Linked DNA regions of Alicycliphilus denitrificans K601. The protein of the gene in region 2 interacts with the protein of the main gene of each other region in a pairwise test. Links are inferred from orthologs where the notes say so. Each region holds a gene or a part of one and is shown on either strand. Other genes may lie near its edges.

Evidence for each region.
Region 1: the proteins of nth (region 2) and aceE interact in binary tests that used the Escherichia coli proteins (3 or more experiments, as listed by UniProt). The link is inferred for Alicycliphilus denitrificans K601 from one-to-one orthologs.

What each region holds. Positions count from the first base shown.
Region 1 is NC_015422.1:2,513,436-2,521,730, reverse strand. The notes cover bases 3,219-6,473. They hold aceE (pyruvate dehydrogenase (acetyl-transferring), homodimeric type), read right to left. Parts: upstream 6,116-6,473; coding sequence 3,419-6,115; downstream 3,219-3,418. Other genes in these bases: ALIDE2_RS12040 (PAS domain S-box protein), read left to right, coding at 6,312-6,473; aceF (dihydrolipoyllysine-residue acetyltransferase), read right to left, coding at 3,219-3,400. Outside these bases: lpdA (dihydrolipoyl dehydrogenase), read right to left, coding at 1-1,737; more of aceF, read right to left, coding at 1,751-3,218; more of ALIDE2_RS12040, read left to right, coding at 6,474-8,295. UniProt on the Escherichia coli protein: Component of the pyruvate dehydrogenase (PDH) complex, that catalyzes the overall conversion of pyruvate to acetyl-CoA and CO(2).
Region 2 is NC_015422.1:1,255,572-1,263,608, reverse strand. The notes cover bases 3,616-6,612. They hold nth (endonuclease III), read left to right. Parts: upstream 3,616-4,793; coding sequence 4,794-5,432; downstream 5,433-6,612. Other genes in these bases: cobT (nicotinate-nucleotide--dimethylbenzimidazole phosphoribosyltransferase), read right to left, coding at 6,043-6,612; ALIDE2_RS06010 (macro domain-containing protein), read right to left, coding at 5,450-5,953; ALIDE2_RS06020 (LysR family transcriptional regulator), read left to right, coding at 3,844-4,797; ALIDE2_RS06025 (amidase), read right to left, coding at 3,616-3,733. In the rest of the region: ALIDE2_RS06040 (aminotransferase-like domain-containing protein), read right to left, coding at 1-628; ALIDE2_RS06035 (AraC family transcriptional regulator), read left to right, coding at 781-1,251; ALIDE2_RS06030 (Bug family tripartite tricarboxylate transporter substrate binding protein), read right to left, coding at 1,248-2,234; more of ALIDE2_RS06025, read right to left, coding at 2,270-3,615; more of cobT, read right to left, coding at 6,613-7,101; ALIDE2_RS06000 (cobyric acid synthase), read right to left, coding at 7,160-8,037. UniProt on the Escherichia coli protein: DNA repair enzyme that has both DNA N-glycosylase activity and AP-lyase activity. The DNA N-glycosylase activity releases various damaged pyrimidines from DNA by cleaving the N-glycosidic bond, leaving an AP (apurinic/apyrimidinic) site.

The DNA.
Region 1 (8,295 bases), 1.3 Mb from region 2 along the record:
GGTCTTGCCGATGTCCACGGCGTCCGCGCCCATCTCGATCGCCAGGGCGATCTCGCCGATCATGTCGCCCGCATGCGTGCCGACGATGCCGCCGCCAAGGATGCGGCCGTGGCCATGCGCCTCGGGGCTGTCGTCGAACAGCAGCTTGGTGTAGCCCTCGTCGCGGCCGTTGGCAATCGCGCGGCCCGAAGCCGTCCAGGGGAACAGGCCCTTCTTCACCTTGATGCCCTGGGCCTTGGCCTGGTCTTCGGTCAGGCCCACCCAGGCGACCTCGGGGTCGGTGTAGGCCACGCTCGGGATCACGCGGGCGTTGAACGCGGCGGATGCCAGCGCCTTGTCGCCCTGCAGCTCGCCGGCGATGACCTCCGCCGCCACATGCGCCTCGTGCACCGCCTTGTGCGCCAGCATGGGCTGGCCCACGATGTCGCCGATGGCGAAGATGTGCGGCACGTTGGTGCGCATCTGGATGTCCACGTTGATGAAGCCGCGGTCCGTCACCGCCACGCCGGCCTTCTCGGCGCCTATCTTCCTGCCGTTGGGCGTGCGGCCCACGGCCTGCAACACGAGGTCGTAGGTCTGCGGCTCGGGGGCGGTACCGCCCTCCTCGGCCGGGGCGAACGTGACCTTGATGCCCTCGGGCGTGGCCTCGGCGCCCACGGTCTTCGTCTTCAACATGATGTTGTCGAAGCGGTGGGCATTCATCTTCTGCCAGACCTTGACGAGGTCGCGGTCGGCGCCCTGCATCAGGCCATCCAGCATCTCCACCACGTCCAGACGCGCGCCCAGCGTGGAGTACACCGTGCCCATCTCCAGGCCGATGATGCCGCCGCCGAGGATGAGCATTCGCTTCGGCACGCCCGCCAGCGCGAGCGCGCCGGTGGAATCGACCACGCGCGGGTCGTCGGGCATGAAGGGCAGGCGCACGGCTTGCGAGCCCGCGGCGATGATGGCGCGCTGGAAGGCCACGACCTTCTTGCCGCCGGTCTTGTCCTGACCACCGCCGGTAGTTTCTTCCACCTCCACATGGTTCGCGCCGACGAAGCTGCCGTAGCCGCGCACCACGGTCACCTTGCGCATCTTGGCCATGGCGGCCAGGCCGCCGGTCAACTTGCCAATGACTTTTTCCTTGTGGCCGCGCAAGCTGTCCACGTTGACCTGCGGCGCGCCGAAGTCGATGCCAGCGCTCTTCAGGTGGCTCACCTCGTCCATCACGGCCGCGACGTGCAGCAGCGCCTTGGACGGGATGCAGCCCACGTTGAGGCACACGCCGCCCAGCGTGGCGTAGCGTTCCACGATCACGACCTTCAGGCCCAGGTCGGCCGCGCGGAACGCGGCGGAGTAGCCGCCGGGGCCGCCGCCCAGGACGAGCACGTCGCACTCCACGTCCGCCGTTCCGCCGAAGCTGCTTGCTATCGCGACAGGAGCTGCCGGCGCTTGGCTGGCCGGCGCTGGAGCCGGTTTTTCCTGTACAGGTGCAGCCGCGGGCGCGGCCGCGCCCTCGGCCACCTCCAGCGTCAGCAGCACCGAGCCCTCGGCCACCTTGTCGCCCAGCTTGACCTTGAGCTCCTTGACCACCCCGGCATGGCTGCTGGGGATTTCCATGGAGGCCTTGTCGCTCTCCACCGTGACCAGGCTTTGCTCGGCCTTGATGGTGTCGCCCACCTGCACCAGCACTTCGATCACGCCGACCTCGGCAAAGTCGCCGATGTCCGGCACCTTGATGTCAATCACTGCCATGACGATGTCTCCTTCACAGCAGGATGCGGCGGTAGTCCGCCAGCACTTGGCCGAGGTAGGCGTTGAAGCGCGCGGCCGCAGCGCCGTCGATCACGCGGTGGTCGTACGACAGCGACAGCGGCAGCGTGAGGCGCGGCACGAACTGCTTGCCGTCCCACACGGGCTTCATCTGGCCCTTGGACAGGCCCAGGATCGCCACCTCGGGCGCGTTGATGATGGGCGTGAAGTGCGTGCCGCCGATGCCGCCGAGCGACGAGATGGACATGCATCCGCCCTGCATGTCGGCCGCGCCCAGCTTGCCGTCGCGCGCCTTCTTGGCCAGTTCGCTCATCTCCTGGCTGATTTGCAGGATGCCCTTCTTGTCGGCGTCCTTGAGCACGGGAACCACCAGGCCGTTGGGCGTGTCGGCCGCGAAGCCGATGTGGTAGTAGCTCTTGTAGACCAGGGTGTCGCCGTCCAGGCTGGTGTTGAACTCGGGGAATTTCTTGAGCGCGGCGACGACGGCCTTGATGACGAACGCCAGCATGGTGACCTTGACGCCGCTCTTCTCGTTCTCCTTGTTGGTGGAGACGCGGAAGGCTTCGAGCTCGGTGATGTCGGCCTCGTCGTTGTTGGTGACGTGCGGGATCATCACCCAGTTGCGGTGCAGGTTGGCGCCGCTGATCTTCTTGATGCGCGAAAGATCCTTGCGCTCGATCACGCCGAACTTGCTGAAGTCCACCTTGGGCCAGGGCAGCAGGTCCATGCCCACCCCGCTGCCGCCGCCGGCCGGGGCCTTGGCGGCCTGGGCCTGGGTCTGCACGGCGCCGCTCATGACGGCGCGGGTGAAGGACTGCACGTCCTCTGCCGTGATGCGGCCCTTGGGGCCCGTGCCCTTGAGCTCGGCCAGCGGCACGCCCAGTTCGCGGGCGAACTTGCGCACCGAGGGGCTGGCGTGCGGCAGCCGGCCCGATGGCGTCGCCGTGGGGTCGTGCGCGGGCGCGGACTGCGCGGACGCCGGTGCTGCAGCCGCGGCAGCCACGGGCGCGGCCGGTGCCGCCGCGGGGGCGGGGGCAGGCGCCGGCGCGGCGGGCGCTGCCGGGGCGGCGCCTTCGAGCACCGCCACCAAGTCCCCGATGTTGACCTTGTCGCCCAGCTGGACCTTGAGCTCCTTGAGCACGCCGGCCGCGGGCGACGGGATCTCCATCGAGGCCTTGTCGGATTCGACGGTGAACAGCGACTGCTCGACGCGGATGTTGTCGCCGGGCTTGACCAGCAGCTCGATCACGGCCACATCCTTGAAGTCGCCGATGTCGGGCACGCGCACCTCGATGCGGCCGCCTGCCGCGGGCGCTGCGGGCGCCGCCGCGGGCGCTATGGATTCCGCAGCTGCCAGCGCTTGGCTGGCGGGCGCCGGAGCCGGTTTTGGCTCAGAAGCCGCCGCGTCGGCCGTTTCCAGCTCGGCGATCACGCTGCCCTGCTTGACCTTGTCGCCCAGCTTCACTGTGAGCGCCTTCACGACGCCCGCGTGGCTGGACGGGATCTCCATCGAAGCCTTGTCGGACTCGACGGTGATCAGCGACTGCTCGGCCGCGACCTGATCGCCGGGCTTGACCAGCAGCTCGATCACGCCCACCTCGTCAAAGTCCCCGATGTCGGGTACCTGGATCTGAATCAATGCCATGGTTCTCTCCCTCGGTCCTCAAGCGTGCAGCGGGTTGATCTTGTCGGCGTCGATGCCGTACTTGGCAATGGCCTCGGCCACCTTGGCGGCGGGCAGCCGGCCCTCGTCGGCCAGCGACTTCAGCGCGGCCACGGCGATGTAGTGGCGGTTGACCTCGAAATGCTCGCGCAGGCGATAGCGGAAGTCCGAGCGGCCGAAGCCGTCCGTGCCCAGCACGGTGTAGGAGCGGCCGGCCGGGATGAAGGCGCGGATCTGCTCGGCGAAGGCCTTCATGTAGTCGGTCGATGCGACGACCGGGCCGCCGTGGTCCGCGAGCTGCTGGGACACGAAGGACGGGCGCGGAGCCTCCAGCGGGTGCAGCAGGTTCCAGCGCGCCGTGTCCTGGCCCTCGCGGGCGAGTTCGGTGAAGCTCGTGCAGCTCCACACGTCGGCCTGCACGCCCCAGTCGGTGGCCAGGAGCTTCTGCGCCTCCAGCGACTCGCGCAGGATGGAGCCCGAGCCCAGCAGCTGCACGCGCAGCTCGCCCTGCGCGCCGGCCTTGCACAGGTACATGCCCTTGAGGATCTGCTCCTCGGTGCCGGCGGCGAGGCCCGGCATGGGATAGTTCTCGTTGAGCAGCGTGATGTAGTAGAAGACGTTCTCCTGCTTCTCCACCATGCGCTTGAGGCCATGCTGCATGATCACCCCCACCTCGTGCGCGAAGGTCGGGTCGTAGCTCACGCAGTTGGGAATGGTGGACGACAGGATGTGGCTGTGCCCGTCCTCGTGCTGCAGGCCCTCGCCGTTGAGCGTGGTGCGCCCGCTGGTGCCGCCCAGGATGAAGCCGCGCGCCTGCATGTCGCCCGCGGCCCAGGCGAAGTCGCCGAAGCGCTGGAAGCCGAACATCGAGTAGTACACGAAGAACGGGATCATGATGCGGTTGTTCGTCGAGTACGACGTGGCCGCCGCGATCCACGAGCACATGCCGCCCGCCTCGTTGATGCCTTCCTGCAGGATCTGGCCGGCAACGTCTTCCTTGTAGTACATCACCTGGTCGCGGTCCACCGGGGTGTAGCGCTGACCCAGGGGGTTGTAGATGCCAATCTGGCGGAACAGCCCTTCCATGCCGAAGGTGCGCGCCTCGTCCACCAGGATGGGCACGACGCGTGGCCCCAGCGCCTTGTCGCGCAAGAGCTGCGTGAGGAAGCGCACGTAGGCCTGCGTGGTGCTGATCTCGCGGCCCTCGGCCGTGGGCTCCAGGATGGCCTTGAAGGTGTCGAGCGCGGGCACCGTGAAGCTCTCGTCCGCATGGGTGCGGCGGTGCGGCAGGTAGCCGCCCAGGGCCTGGCGGCGCTCGTGCAGGTACTTCATCTCCGGCGTGTCGTCGGCCGGCTTGTAGTAGGGCAGCTTGTCGAGCTCGCTGTCGGGGATCGGGATGTTGAAGCGGTCGCGGATGTAGCGGATGTCCTCGTCGTCCAGCTTCTTGGTCTGGTGCACCGTGTTCTTGGCCTCGCCGGCCTTGCCCATGCCATAGCCCTTCACGGTCTTGACCAGCAGCACCGTGGGCTGGCCCTGGTGCGCGTTGGCGGCGTGGAAGGCGGCGTACACCTTCTCGGGCTCATGCCCGCCGCGGCGCAGCTCCCAGATCTCGTCGTCGGACAGGTGCTCTACGAGCTTGAGCGTCTCAGGGTACTTGCCGAAGAAATGCTTGCGGATGTAGGCGCCGTCCATGGCGCGGTAGGTCTGGTAGTCGCCGTCGAGCGTCTCCATCATCACCTGCTTGAGCTTGCCGCTCTTGTCGCGCGCCAGCAGCTCGTCCCAGCCCTTGCCCCACAGCAGCTTGATCACGTGCCAGCCCGCGCCGCGGAAGTCGCCCTCGAGCTCCTGGATGATCTTGCCGTTGCCGCGCACCGGGCCGTCCAGGCGCTGCAGGTTGCAGTTGATGACGAAGATCAGGTTGTCCAGGTTCTCGCGCGCGGCCAGGCTGATCGCGCCCTTGCTCTCGGGCTCGTCCATCTCGCCGTCGCCCAGGAACACCCAGACCTTGCGGTTGTCCGTCTTGGCGATGCCGCGCGCGTGCAGGTACTTGAGGAAGCGCGCCTGGTAGATCGCCATCATCGGGCCCAGGCCCATGCTCACGGTGGGGAACTGCCAGAAGCCCGGCATGAGCTTGGGGTGGGGGTAGCTCGACAGGCCCTTGCCGCCGACTTCCTGGCGGAAGTTCTCCAGCTGCTCCTCGGTGATGCGTCCCTCCAGGTAGGCGCGCGCGTAGATGCCCGGCGCGCTGTGGCCCTGGAAGTAGATGCAGTCGCCGCCGTGACCCTCGCTCTCGGCGTGCCAGAAATGGTTGAAGCCCGCGCCCCACATGGAAGCGAGCGATGCGAACGATCCGATGTGCCCCCCCAGGTCGCCACCGTCGTGCGGGTGCAGACGGTTGGCGCGCACCACCATGGCCATGGCGTTCCAGCGCATGTAGGCGCGCAGGCGCTTCTCGATGGCGATGTTGCCGGGGCAACGCGCCTCCTGGTCCGGCTCGATAGTGTTCACGTAGCCCGTGTTGGCCGAAAACGGCAGGTCGATGCTGCTCTGGCGCGCCTGTTCGAGCAGCTGCTCCAGCAGGAAGTGGGCGCGCTCCGGCCCCTCTTTCTCGATCACCGCAGAGAGCGCTTCCAGCCACTCGCGTGTTTCTTGTTGGTCGATGTCGCTTGCGCCTAGGCCTTTGGTTGGGTCGGACATAGCCGGTGTCTCCTTGTCAAATCGGTGGTGATGGGAGGGATAGTGCCCGAAGTTTCGCACAGTTTTTTAAAATTTCAAATGGTGCTCGTTGATTTCTTAATATGAAATATTGCTGCGAACGCACATTATTTCTTCAGATGAAATGGCACCCGGCCCAGCCCGCGAAAATACGGGGCTCGCTCTAAACTCGACTCCCATGGACCCCGCCGAAACATCTGCCCCCCCCGCCGCCGCCGCCGTGAAAGCGCCGGCCCGCTGGTGGCGTTCCTGGTGGCGCAGCCTCTCGCCCGGGCGCCAGGACCGTTTCGCCGCGCTGGCGCCGCTGGCGTCCGTGCTGATGTTCATGGCCGCCATCGCGGTGTCCTTCTGGTATTTGCGCACGGAAGAGATCGAGCGCGAGAAAGAGGCCCTCAAACGCGACGTGGAATATGCCCAGCAGCGCGTGCGCCTGCGCCTGCTCGAACGCCAGGAGCAGGTCATGCGCATCGCGCGCGACCTCTCCAACGGGGACCTCACGCGCAGCGACTTCGTGGGCCGCGCCGAGGCGCTCATCAGCCAGTACCCCGAGCTGCAGGCCATCACCTGGATCGACGAACGCCGGCGCATCCGCGCGAGCCACGCCGCCCCCACGGTGACGAGCAACCAGCTGCGCGTGAGCGGCGAAGTGCTCAAGACGGGCGAGGCGGCAGACCTCTTCAGGCTCGCGCGCGACATGCAGCAGCCGGTGTACTCCCAGCCCGAGGCTGGCAGCGACGACGCCGCGCCCCTGCTGCAGTTGCAGGTGCCGCTGTCGCCGCAGGGCAAGTTCGGCGGCGTGGTGCTGGCGGAATACTCGATCGACAGCCTGCTGCGCTACGCCACCCCCACGGAGGTGCTGGCGCGCTACGCCGTCACGCTCATCGACGGCCAGGGGCGCACACTGGCCGGCACGCCGCTGGCGCCCCGGCACAACGCCCTGCTGCCCTGGACCACCAGGGCCAACGAGTACGAGATCCCGGTCTCCCCCGTGGGCAACGGTCTGGTGCTGCGCGCCCAGGCCTACCGCACCTCGCTGGGCATGGTGGGCAGCGGCCTGTTCTGGCTCGTAGGCACGCTGAGCGCCATGACCACGTGGATGCTGATCGCCACCTGGCGCCATACGCGCCGGCGCATGCAGGCCCAGCAGGCGCTGGTGGCGGAGACCAATTTCCGCCGCGCCATGGAAAACTCCATCCTCACCGGCATGCGCGCGCTGGACCTGGAGGGCCGCATCACCTACGTGAACGCCGCCTTCTGCCAGATGACAGGGTGGACCCAGGAAGAGCTGATCGGCCAGACCCCGCCCTACAGCTACTGGCCCGAGGCCGAGTACGAGAAGCTGCACGCCAACCTGCGCGAGGAACTCTCGGGCAAGACCGTGCCCGGGGGGTTCCAGGTGCGCGTGCGGCGCAAGAGCGGCACGCTGTTCGACGCGCGCCTGTACGTCTCGCCGCTGATCGACGCCCGCGGCCAGCAGACGGGCTGGATGACGTCGATGACCGACATCACCGAGCCCAACCGCGTGCGCGAGCAGCTCACGGCCTCGCACGAGCGCTTCACCATCGTGCTCGAGGCGCTGGACGCCTCGGTGTCCGTCGCACCGCTGGGCAGCCAGGAGCTGCTGTTCGCCAACCGCCTGTACCGCCAGTGGTTCGGCTCGCAGACCAGCGGCCACCTGGAGATGGTCGCGCAGGCGGGCGTGCTGCCCGCGCACGGCGGCGGCGTGGACGGGCACGAGGACGACAGCCTCATGGGCCTGCTGGCCTCCGATCCCCTGGCCCATGCCCACTCGGAGAACGCCGAGATCTACCGGCCCGACCTGGGCAAGTGGCTGGAGGTGCGCTCGCGCTACCTGAACTGGGTGGACGGGCGCCTGGCGCAAATGGTGATCGCCACCGACATCACGCCGCGCCGCCAGGCCGAGGAACTGGCCGCGCGCCAGGCCGAGCGCGCCGAGTCGGTGAGCCGCCTCATTACCATGGGCGAGATGGCCTCGAGCGTGGCGCACGAGCTCAACCAGCCGCTCACCGCCATCAGCAACTACTGCAGCGGCATGGTCTCGCGCATCCAGGGCGGCCAGCTCAGCGAAGAGGCCCTGCTCGCCGCGCTGAAGAAGACCGCCCACCAGGCCCAGCGCGCGGGCCAGATCATCCAGCGCATCC
Region 2 (8,037 bases):
CGAAGTACAGGTCGCCGTAGGGGTCGTCCTCGACGATCAGCGTCTGGTATTTGACGGCCAGCTCCAGCACCTTCCTGCGCCGCTCCAGGCTCAGCATGGCGCCACTGGGGTTGCCGAAGGTGGGGATCAGGTAGACGAGCTTGGGACGGTGCTCGGCGATGAGCCGCTCCAGCTCGTCGGTCTTCACGCCCTGCCCGTCGATGGGCGCGCTGACCAGGTCGGCGCCGTAGAGGCGGAAGCACTGGATGGTGGCCAGGAAGGTCGGCCCCTCGACGATCACCTTGTCGCCGGGACCGATCATGGTCTTGCCCAGCAGGTCCAGCGCCTGCTGGCTGCCCGTGGTGACGATGAGCTGCCCGGGCGCGACGTCCTTCGCGCCCTTGGCGGCCATGAAGGCCGAGAGCTGCTCGCGCAGCGGCTCGTAGCCCTCGGTGGCGCCGTACTGCAGCGCGCCGCCGGGCTCCTCGGCCAGCGCGCGCTGGCTCGCCTCGCGGATGCCGTCCACGTCGAACATGGCGCTGTCGGGAAAGCCGCCCGCGAAGCTGATGATGCCGGGCTTGCCCAGCAGCTTGAACAGCTCGCGGATGGCGGAGGTTTCTACGTTGTTCAGACGGTCGGCGAATTGCATGGGTCGGGGCCCTCGGCGGGCGCTACGGATACGGCGAAGCCCCCATTGTCGTCAATCGCGCCGCGGCTTTCCGCCGCCGCGCGCATGTCCCGGCGCGGACACGGCATCGCGGTACATTGCGGGGCCGCCCCCGTCCCCCGAGGTGAATCGACATGCACGTAGAGATCCGAACCCTTCCCGCCCTGCGCCTGGCTTACCTGCGCCACACCGGCCCCTATGGCGCGCCGGCCATCGCGCAGACCTGGGAGCGCCTGGGCGCCTGGTGCGAGGCCCAAGGGCTCATGCGGCCCCGGCCCAGGTTCTACGGCATCAGCCACGACGACCCCGGCGCCACGCCCGCGGCGCAGTGCCGCTACGACGCTTGCGTGCCCGTGGACGCCGCGTTCGCGCCGCAGGGCGACGTGGGCGTACAGGCCTTCGCGGGCGGGCGCCATGCCTGCGCGCGCTTCACGGGGCCCGCCAGCCAGATGGGGGCCGCGTGGGAATGGCTGTACGGCCAGTGGCTGCCCGCGAGCGGCCTGCAGGCCGACCAGCGCCCCGGCGTGGAGGTCTACGAAGAGGACTTCGCCGTCGACCCGGCCACGGGCGCGTTCAGCTGCTGGATCTGCATGCCCGTGCGCTAATCCACGCGAATGCCCGAGCGCGCGGCCACGGCGCGCATCTGCGGCAGCTCGCGCTCCACGCGCTCCGTCACCACGCTGCCCGGCCCCCAGGCGGGCGTGAGGCCCACGTCCACCAGCCTGGCGCGCACCGCCGGGTCGGCCATCACGTCGGCCAGGGCCTTCTCGACCTTCTGGCGCACGGGTGCGGGCAGGCCGGCGGGCGCGAGGAAGGGGAACCAGGTGTCCGCGCTGAAGCCGGGGTAGCCGCTCTCGGCCACCGTGGGCACCTGCGGCAGCAGCGGCAGGCGCTGCGCGCCCAGCGTGGCGATGGCGCGGATCTTGCCCGCCTTGATGAGCGGCGTGGTGGCCACCACCGTGTCCACCGCCAGCTGCACCTGCCCGCCCATGAGTGCGGTCAGGCTCGGCGAGCTGCCGTTGAACGGCACGTGCATCGCCTTGAGCCCCGTGGCGGTCTTGAGCATCTCGCCGCCGAAGTGCACCGACGAGCCCGTGCCAAACGAGCCGTACGAGAACTTGTCCGGCTCGGCCTTAGAGAGCGCCACCAGCTCCTGCAGGGTCTTGCCCGGCGTGGCGTTGTTCGCCACGAGCACCAGACCCATGTCGGCCACCATCGCCAGCGGCGTGAAGCTGTGCAGCGGGTCGTAGGGCAGCTGCGCGCGGATCGCCGGGTTGTAGGTGAGCGTGGAGCTGGCCCCGAGAAACAGCGTGTAGCCGTCCGGCGGCGCCTTGGCCACGAGGCCGCCCGCCACCACCGTGCCCGCGCCGGGACGGTTCTCGACGACCACCGGCTGGCCCAGCTTGTCCGACAGCCCCGCAGCCAGCAGCCGCCCCAGGATGTCGGTGGCGCCGCCGGGCGCGAAGGGCACGATGAGCTTGATGGGCCGGTCGGGGTAGTTCTGCTGCGCGAACGCGGCGGGGGCGGCCAGCGCCGCGGCGCCCGCGACGAGGCACGACAGGAAGCGGGAACGGGTGAGCGAGGTCATGGCTGTCTCCTTTTTTGTGTAGATGGATAAGTCGTTCAGCCCAGCAGCGGACTGCGCCGGCGCGCATAGCCGCTGGCCTGGTCGTAGGCGTGGCCGATCTGCAGCACGGCCAGGTCGGCCTGGGCGGGGCCGATGATCTGCAGGCCCGCGGGCAGCCCCTGCGGGCCGAAGCCCGCGGGCGCGGCCAGCGCGGGCAGGCCGGCCATGGTGGCGGGCACCACGGCCTGCATCCAGCGGTGGTAGGTGTCCATCTCGCGCCCGCCCACGGCGTGCGGCCAGTCGAGCGCGGCGTCGAACGGGAAGACCTGCGCGGCGGGCAGCACGAGGAAGTCATACGTGGCGAACAGGCGGCGCAGCGCCTCGTACCAGGCCGAGCGCACGCGCGCCGCGTCGTACACCCGCATGGCGCAGAGGGCGCGGCCACGCTCTATTTCCCATAGCGCCTCTGGCTTGAGCAGCGCGCGCTTTTCCGGGTTTTCATAGAGAGCGCCATTCGCGCCCGCCACGCTGAAGCTGCGCAGGTCGAGCCAGGCGCGCCACAGGCTCTCGAAGTCGAACGCGGGCAGCGCATCGTCCACCGTGCAGCCGATGTCGGTGAAGTGACGCAGCGCCGCGCGGCAGGTGTCGAGCACGCCCGGCTCCGTGGGCAGGTGCCCTTTCAAATCGCCCAGCCAGCCGATGCGCGCGCCACGGAAGTCGCGCGCCAGCGCCGCGCCCCAGTCGCGCGGCCCCTCGCCGCGGCGCGTGAGGGGCAGCCGGTCGTCGAAGCCCGCCTGCACCGAGAGCAGCAGCGCCAGGTCGGGGATGTCGCGCGCCATCGGCCCGGCCACGCTGAACTGCTGGAAGAACACCTCCTCGCCCGGCCCGTGCGGCACGCAGCCCACCGAGGTGCGCAGGCCGTAGACGTTGTTGAACGCGGCCGGCGTGCGCAGCGAGCCCATCATGTCCGAGCCGTCCGCCACGGGCAGCATGGAAAGCGCAACGGCCACGGCCGCGCCGCCGCTACTGCCGCCGGCCGAGCGCGTGGTGTCCCAGGCGTTGCGCGTGGTGCCGTAGACGGGGTTGTAGGTGTGGCCGCCCAGGCCGAACTCGGGCGAATTGCTGCGCGCCACGAACAGGCAGCCGCCGGCGCGCATGCGCTCGAACACCACGCAGTCGGCCTGCGAAACCTGCCCCGCGAAGAGGGGCGAGCCCTTGGTCGTCACCATGCCCGCCGCGGGCATGATGTCCTTGGGCGCCTGCGGAAAGCCGTGCAGCGGCCCCAGGCTTTCGCCGCGCGCGAGGCGCTCGTCCAGCGCGCGCGCCAGCTGGCGCATGGCATCGCGGTCGGCGAACGCCACGAGCGCGTTGACCACGGGGTTGAGCCGGTCGATCTGCGCATAGCAGGCGTCGAGCACCTCCACGCAGGACACTTCGCGCGCATGGATCGCGCGCGACAGCGCCACGGCGCTCATCTCGGCAATGCCGGCCGCGGCGGGGAACTGGGGTTGCTGTGGCATGGAAATCCTTCGGTCGCGTGACGGAACGGGGCAGGATACGCAGCCGCACCGCTTTCAACAATCGCCGATTTCTTGATTTATCGTTGCGTTTTTCGCAAACCTGGCCGTCCATGATCTCCCACCGCCTGCAAGACACCGCGCTACGCTACTTCCTCGAAGTGGTGCGCAGCGGCTCGGTCAGCGAGGCCGCCGCGCGCCTGAGCGTCTCGCCCTCGGCCGTGAGCCGGCAGGTGGCGGGGCTCGAAGACCTGCTGGGCCTGCCGCTCTTCGAGCGCCGTCCGCGCGGCATGGTGCCCAGCGCCGCGGGCGAGTTGCTGGCCGCCCACGCGCGGCGCGGCGCGCTGGAGGCCGACCGCGTGGTCTCCGACATCCAGGCGCTGCGCGGGCTGCGGCGCGGGCTGATCCGCGTGTGCGCGTCGGGCGGCTTCGTGGTGGAGTTCCTGCCGCGCGCGATGGCGCTCTTTCGCGCCGAACACCCGGGCATGCAGTTCCACCTGCGCGCAGCCGCGCCCGCGGCGGTGACGCAGGCGGTGCTGGACGGCGATGCCGACATCGGCCTGACCTACAGCCGCGCGGCCGAGCGCGACATCGAGGTACAGCACCGCCAGGTCTCGCCCGTGATCGCCATCATGCGGCCCGACCACCCGCTGGCGCGCCACGCGAGCGTGACGCTCGCGCAGATGCACCCCTACCCCATCGCGCTGCCCGACGGCGACAACACCGCGCGCCAGTTGTTCGACATCGCGTGCAGCCAGCGGCGCCTGGTGTTCGAGCCCGCGCTGGTCACCGGGCAGTTCGAGGCGCTCACGCACTTCGTGCTGCACGGCGGAGGCCTCTCGCTCGCGGGCGAAGTCACGGTGCGCGAGCGCATGCGCCGCGGCGAGCTGCACGCCGCGCAGATCCGCGAGCGCGCGGTGAACGGCCGCGCGATCGAGCTGCAGACGCTCGCGGGCCGCACGCTGCCCGAGGGCGTGCACGCCTTCCTGAACCACCTGCGCGCGCTGCTGCCCGCGCCGAGGGCGGCGACAATCCCGCCCAACCCGCAGAACGACACCCCGCCATGAAGACAGAAGACATAGAACCCTTCTTCGCCGCCCTCAAGGCCGCGAACCCGCAGCCCAACACCGAGCTGGAATACACCAGCGTGTTCGAGCTGCTCACGGCCGTGCTGCTCTCGGCCCAGGCCACCGACGTGGGTGTGAACAAGGCCACGCGCCGGCTGTTCCTGGTGGCGAACACGCCGCAGGCCATGCTGGATCTGGGCCTGGAGGGGCTGGAGGGCTACATCAAGACGATCGGCCTGTACCGCAGCAAGGCCAGGCACCTGATGCAGACCTGCCACATCCTCGTGGAGCGCCACGGCGGCCAGGTGCCGCGCACGCGCGAGGCGCTGGAGGCCTTGCCCGGCGTGGGCCGCAAGACGGCCAACGTGGTGCTTAACGTGGCCTTCGGCGAGGCCACGATGGCCGTGGACACGCACATCTTCCGCGTGGGCAACCGCACGGGCCTGGCGCCCGGCAGGAACCCGCTGGAGGTGGAAAAGCGGCTGCTGGAACGCGTGCCGCAGCAGTACATGGTGGACGCGCACCACTGGCTCATCCTGCTGGGCCGCTACGTGTGCCAGGCGCGCAAGCCGCGCTGCTGGGAGTGCGTGGTGGCGCCGTACTGCGGCTACCAGCCCAAGACGCCGGCGCCCTGACGCGGGCGCCGGGGAGATCACAGGCCTTCGTCGGCCTGCACGTCCTTGCGGTAGGTGCTGTAGACGATCACGGGGATGCCCAGCTCGCCCAGGTACTGGGTGATCAGGGGCCTGACGTCGTCCCATTCCAGGCCGCCCACGCCGGTGGCCAGGCGGGGCAGCGCCACGCTCTTGATCCCCTCCTGCCGGATGACCTTGGCCAGGTTCTGCAAGGCGGCGCGCACGTTCTCCACGCTGGCCTTGCCCGGCTTGGCGGCGGGGCCCTGGCCCAGGGTGTTCTGGGTAACCAGGTTCACGATGCGGCGCACGCCGCCGCCTTCCTGCACGCCCGCCCACGCCCATACCTCGCCCGTGCCGATGGCCTTGGAGCGGGTGTCGTGGCGGTAGTCCTTGACCAGGGAAGGCCAGCGCTCGCGCAGCGCCAGGGCCAAGCCGCTGTCGAAGGGGTCGTTTGCCGAAATGCCGTGTGCAAGCAGATCCGCCTTGCTGAGCAGGATGTCGCCGGTGACTTCTTTGATCATTCAATGTTCCTTTCAGTGATCGAGGCGGGCGATAGCTCCTACCTCAAGGAAACATTAGTGCGTATAGGGATTTCCCGTATTAACCCAGATCAAGACGCACTCGGCCCGGCCACTCCGGCCGACGCGAAGCTCGCCATCTCGCGCAGCACGCGGCAGGCAGATTCGAGCAGCGGCCAGGCCAGCGCCGCGCCCGAGCCCTCGCCCAGGCGCAGGCCCAGGTCGAGCAGCGGCTCGGCCCGCAGCTCCTCCAGCATGCGCGCATGCCCGCGCTCGCCCGAGCGGTGGGAGAACACGCAGCGCTCGAGCACGGCGGGCGCCAGGCGCGCGGCCACCAGCACTGCGGCGCTGGTGATGAAGCCATCGACCACGATCACGCGGCGCTCGCTGGCGGCCTGGAGCACGGCGCCGGCGAGCGTGGCGACCTCGAAGCCGCCCAGGGCCGCCAACGCGTCCAGCGGCCCGGTGGCGCCCGCATTGGCCGCCAGCGCCTGCTCCAGCACGGCCTGCTTGCGCGCGATGCCCGCCGCGTCCAGCCCCGTGCCGGCGCCGGTGCACTCGGCCAGCGGCACGCCGGCCAGGCGCGCCAGCAGCAGCGAGGCGACGGAGGTGTTGCCTATGCCCATCTCGCCCAGCAGCAGCACGTTGCCCGGCAGGCCGCGCACGATGTCCCTGCCGTTTTGCAGCGCCTGGGCGCATTGCGCCGCGCTCATGGCCGGGCCGCCGCTGGCGTCCTGCGTGCCCGCGGCCACGCGGCAGTGCACCAGGCGCGGCGCCCCCGGCGCCGCGGCGCGCGCCGGTACTTCGCGCGCCACGCCGCAGTCGGCCACGGTGAGCACCAGCCCGTGCTGGCGCGCCAGCACGCTCACGGCCGCGCCACCGGCCAGGAAGTTCTCCACCATCTGCCAGGTCACGTCGCTCGGGTAGGCCGACACGCCGCGCGCGGCCAGCCCGTGGTCGGCCGCGCACACCAGCATCTGCGGCGCGCGCAGCTCGGGCATCTCGGTGCCCAGGATCAGCCCGAGCCGCAGCGCGAGCGCCTCCAGCCGCCCCAGGGCGCCCAGCGGCTTGGTCTTGCCGTCGATGCGCGACTGCAGGCGCGCGGCGAGGGCGGAATCGTCGATGGAAGGAATGTCGGGAATCAATTGCATAACTCTCAAAAAAATAGCTGCCAGCGCTTGATGGGTAAGCGCTTGAGGCCAGTTTCACTTAAATTTCAAGCACCCGGGGATCGAACCACCGTCCCACCCCCTCGGCCATGCGGTCGAACACCTGCTCCAGCGTGGGCGCGCCAGCGCCGAACAGCGCGCGCAGCACGCCGCCGTCCTCGAACAGGCCGTGCAGGTACAGCCCCAGCACGTTGCCGGCGCCGTTCTGCCAGGCCAGGCCGGGGATGACCTCGCGCGCCACGTCGCCCTTGGCCGCCATGGCCGGGTGCTGCGCGGTCTGGCCGTGGTGGATTTCGTAGCCCTGCACGGGCACGCCGCCCAGGGCCTGCCAGGCGCCCTGCACGGCGCCGAAGCGCGTGTGCGCGGGGCGCACGGTCTTCTCGGCCTCGAAGCTCGTCACCAGCGGCAACAGGCCCAGGCCGGGGCCGTTGCCGTCCACGCCCACGGTGTCGATGAGCGCCTCGCCCAGCATCTGCAGGCCGCCGCAGATGCCCAGCACGCGGGCGCCGCGCGCGGCATGGACGGCGACGGCCGCGTCCAGCCCCTGGGCGCGCAGCCAGGCCAGGTCGGCCGCCGTGGCCTTGCTGCCGGGCAGCACGATCCAGTCGGCGCCGTCCACGTCGGCCGGGCTGCGCGCCCACGAGAGGCGCACGCCGGGCACGTTCTTGAGCGGCTGGAACTCGTCGAGGTTGCTGATGCGCGGATACGCCACCACGGCGATGCGCGTGTGCACGCTGCCGCCCGCCGTGGCGGCCATGTCGAACACGCCGTCCTCCTCGGGCAGGCCGTGGTTCCACTGCATGGGGATGGTGGCCACCACGGGCACGCCGGTCTTCTCGCGCAGCATCTCGGGCGCGGGGGCGAGCAGGCTGGCGTCGCCGCGGAACTTGTTGAGCACGAAGCCCGCGATGAGCGCGC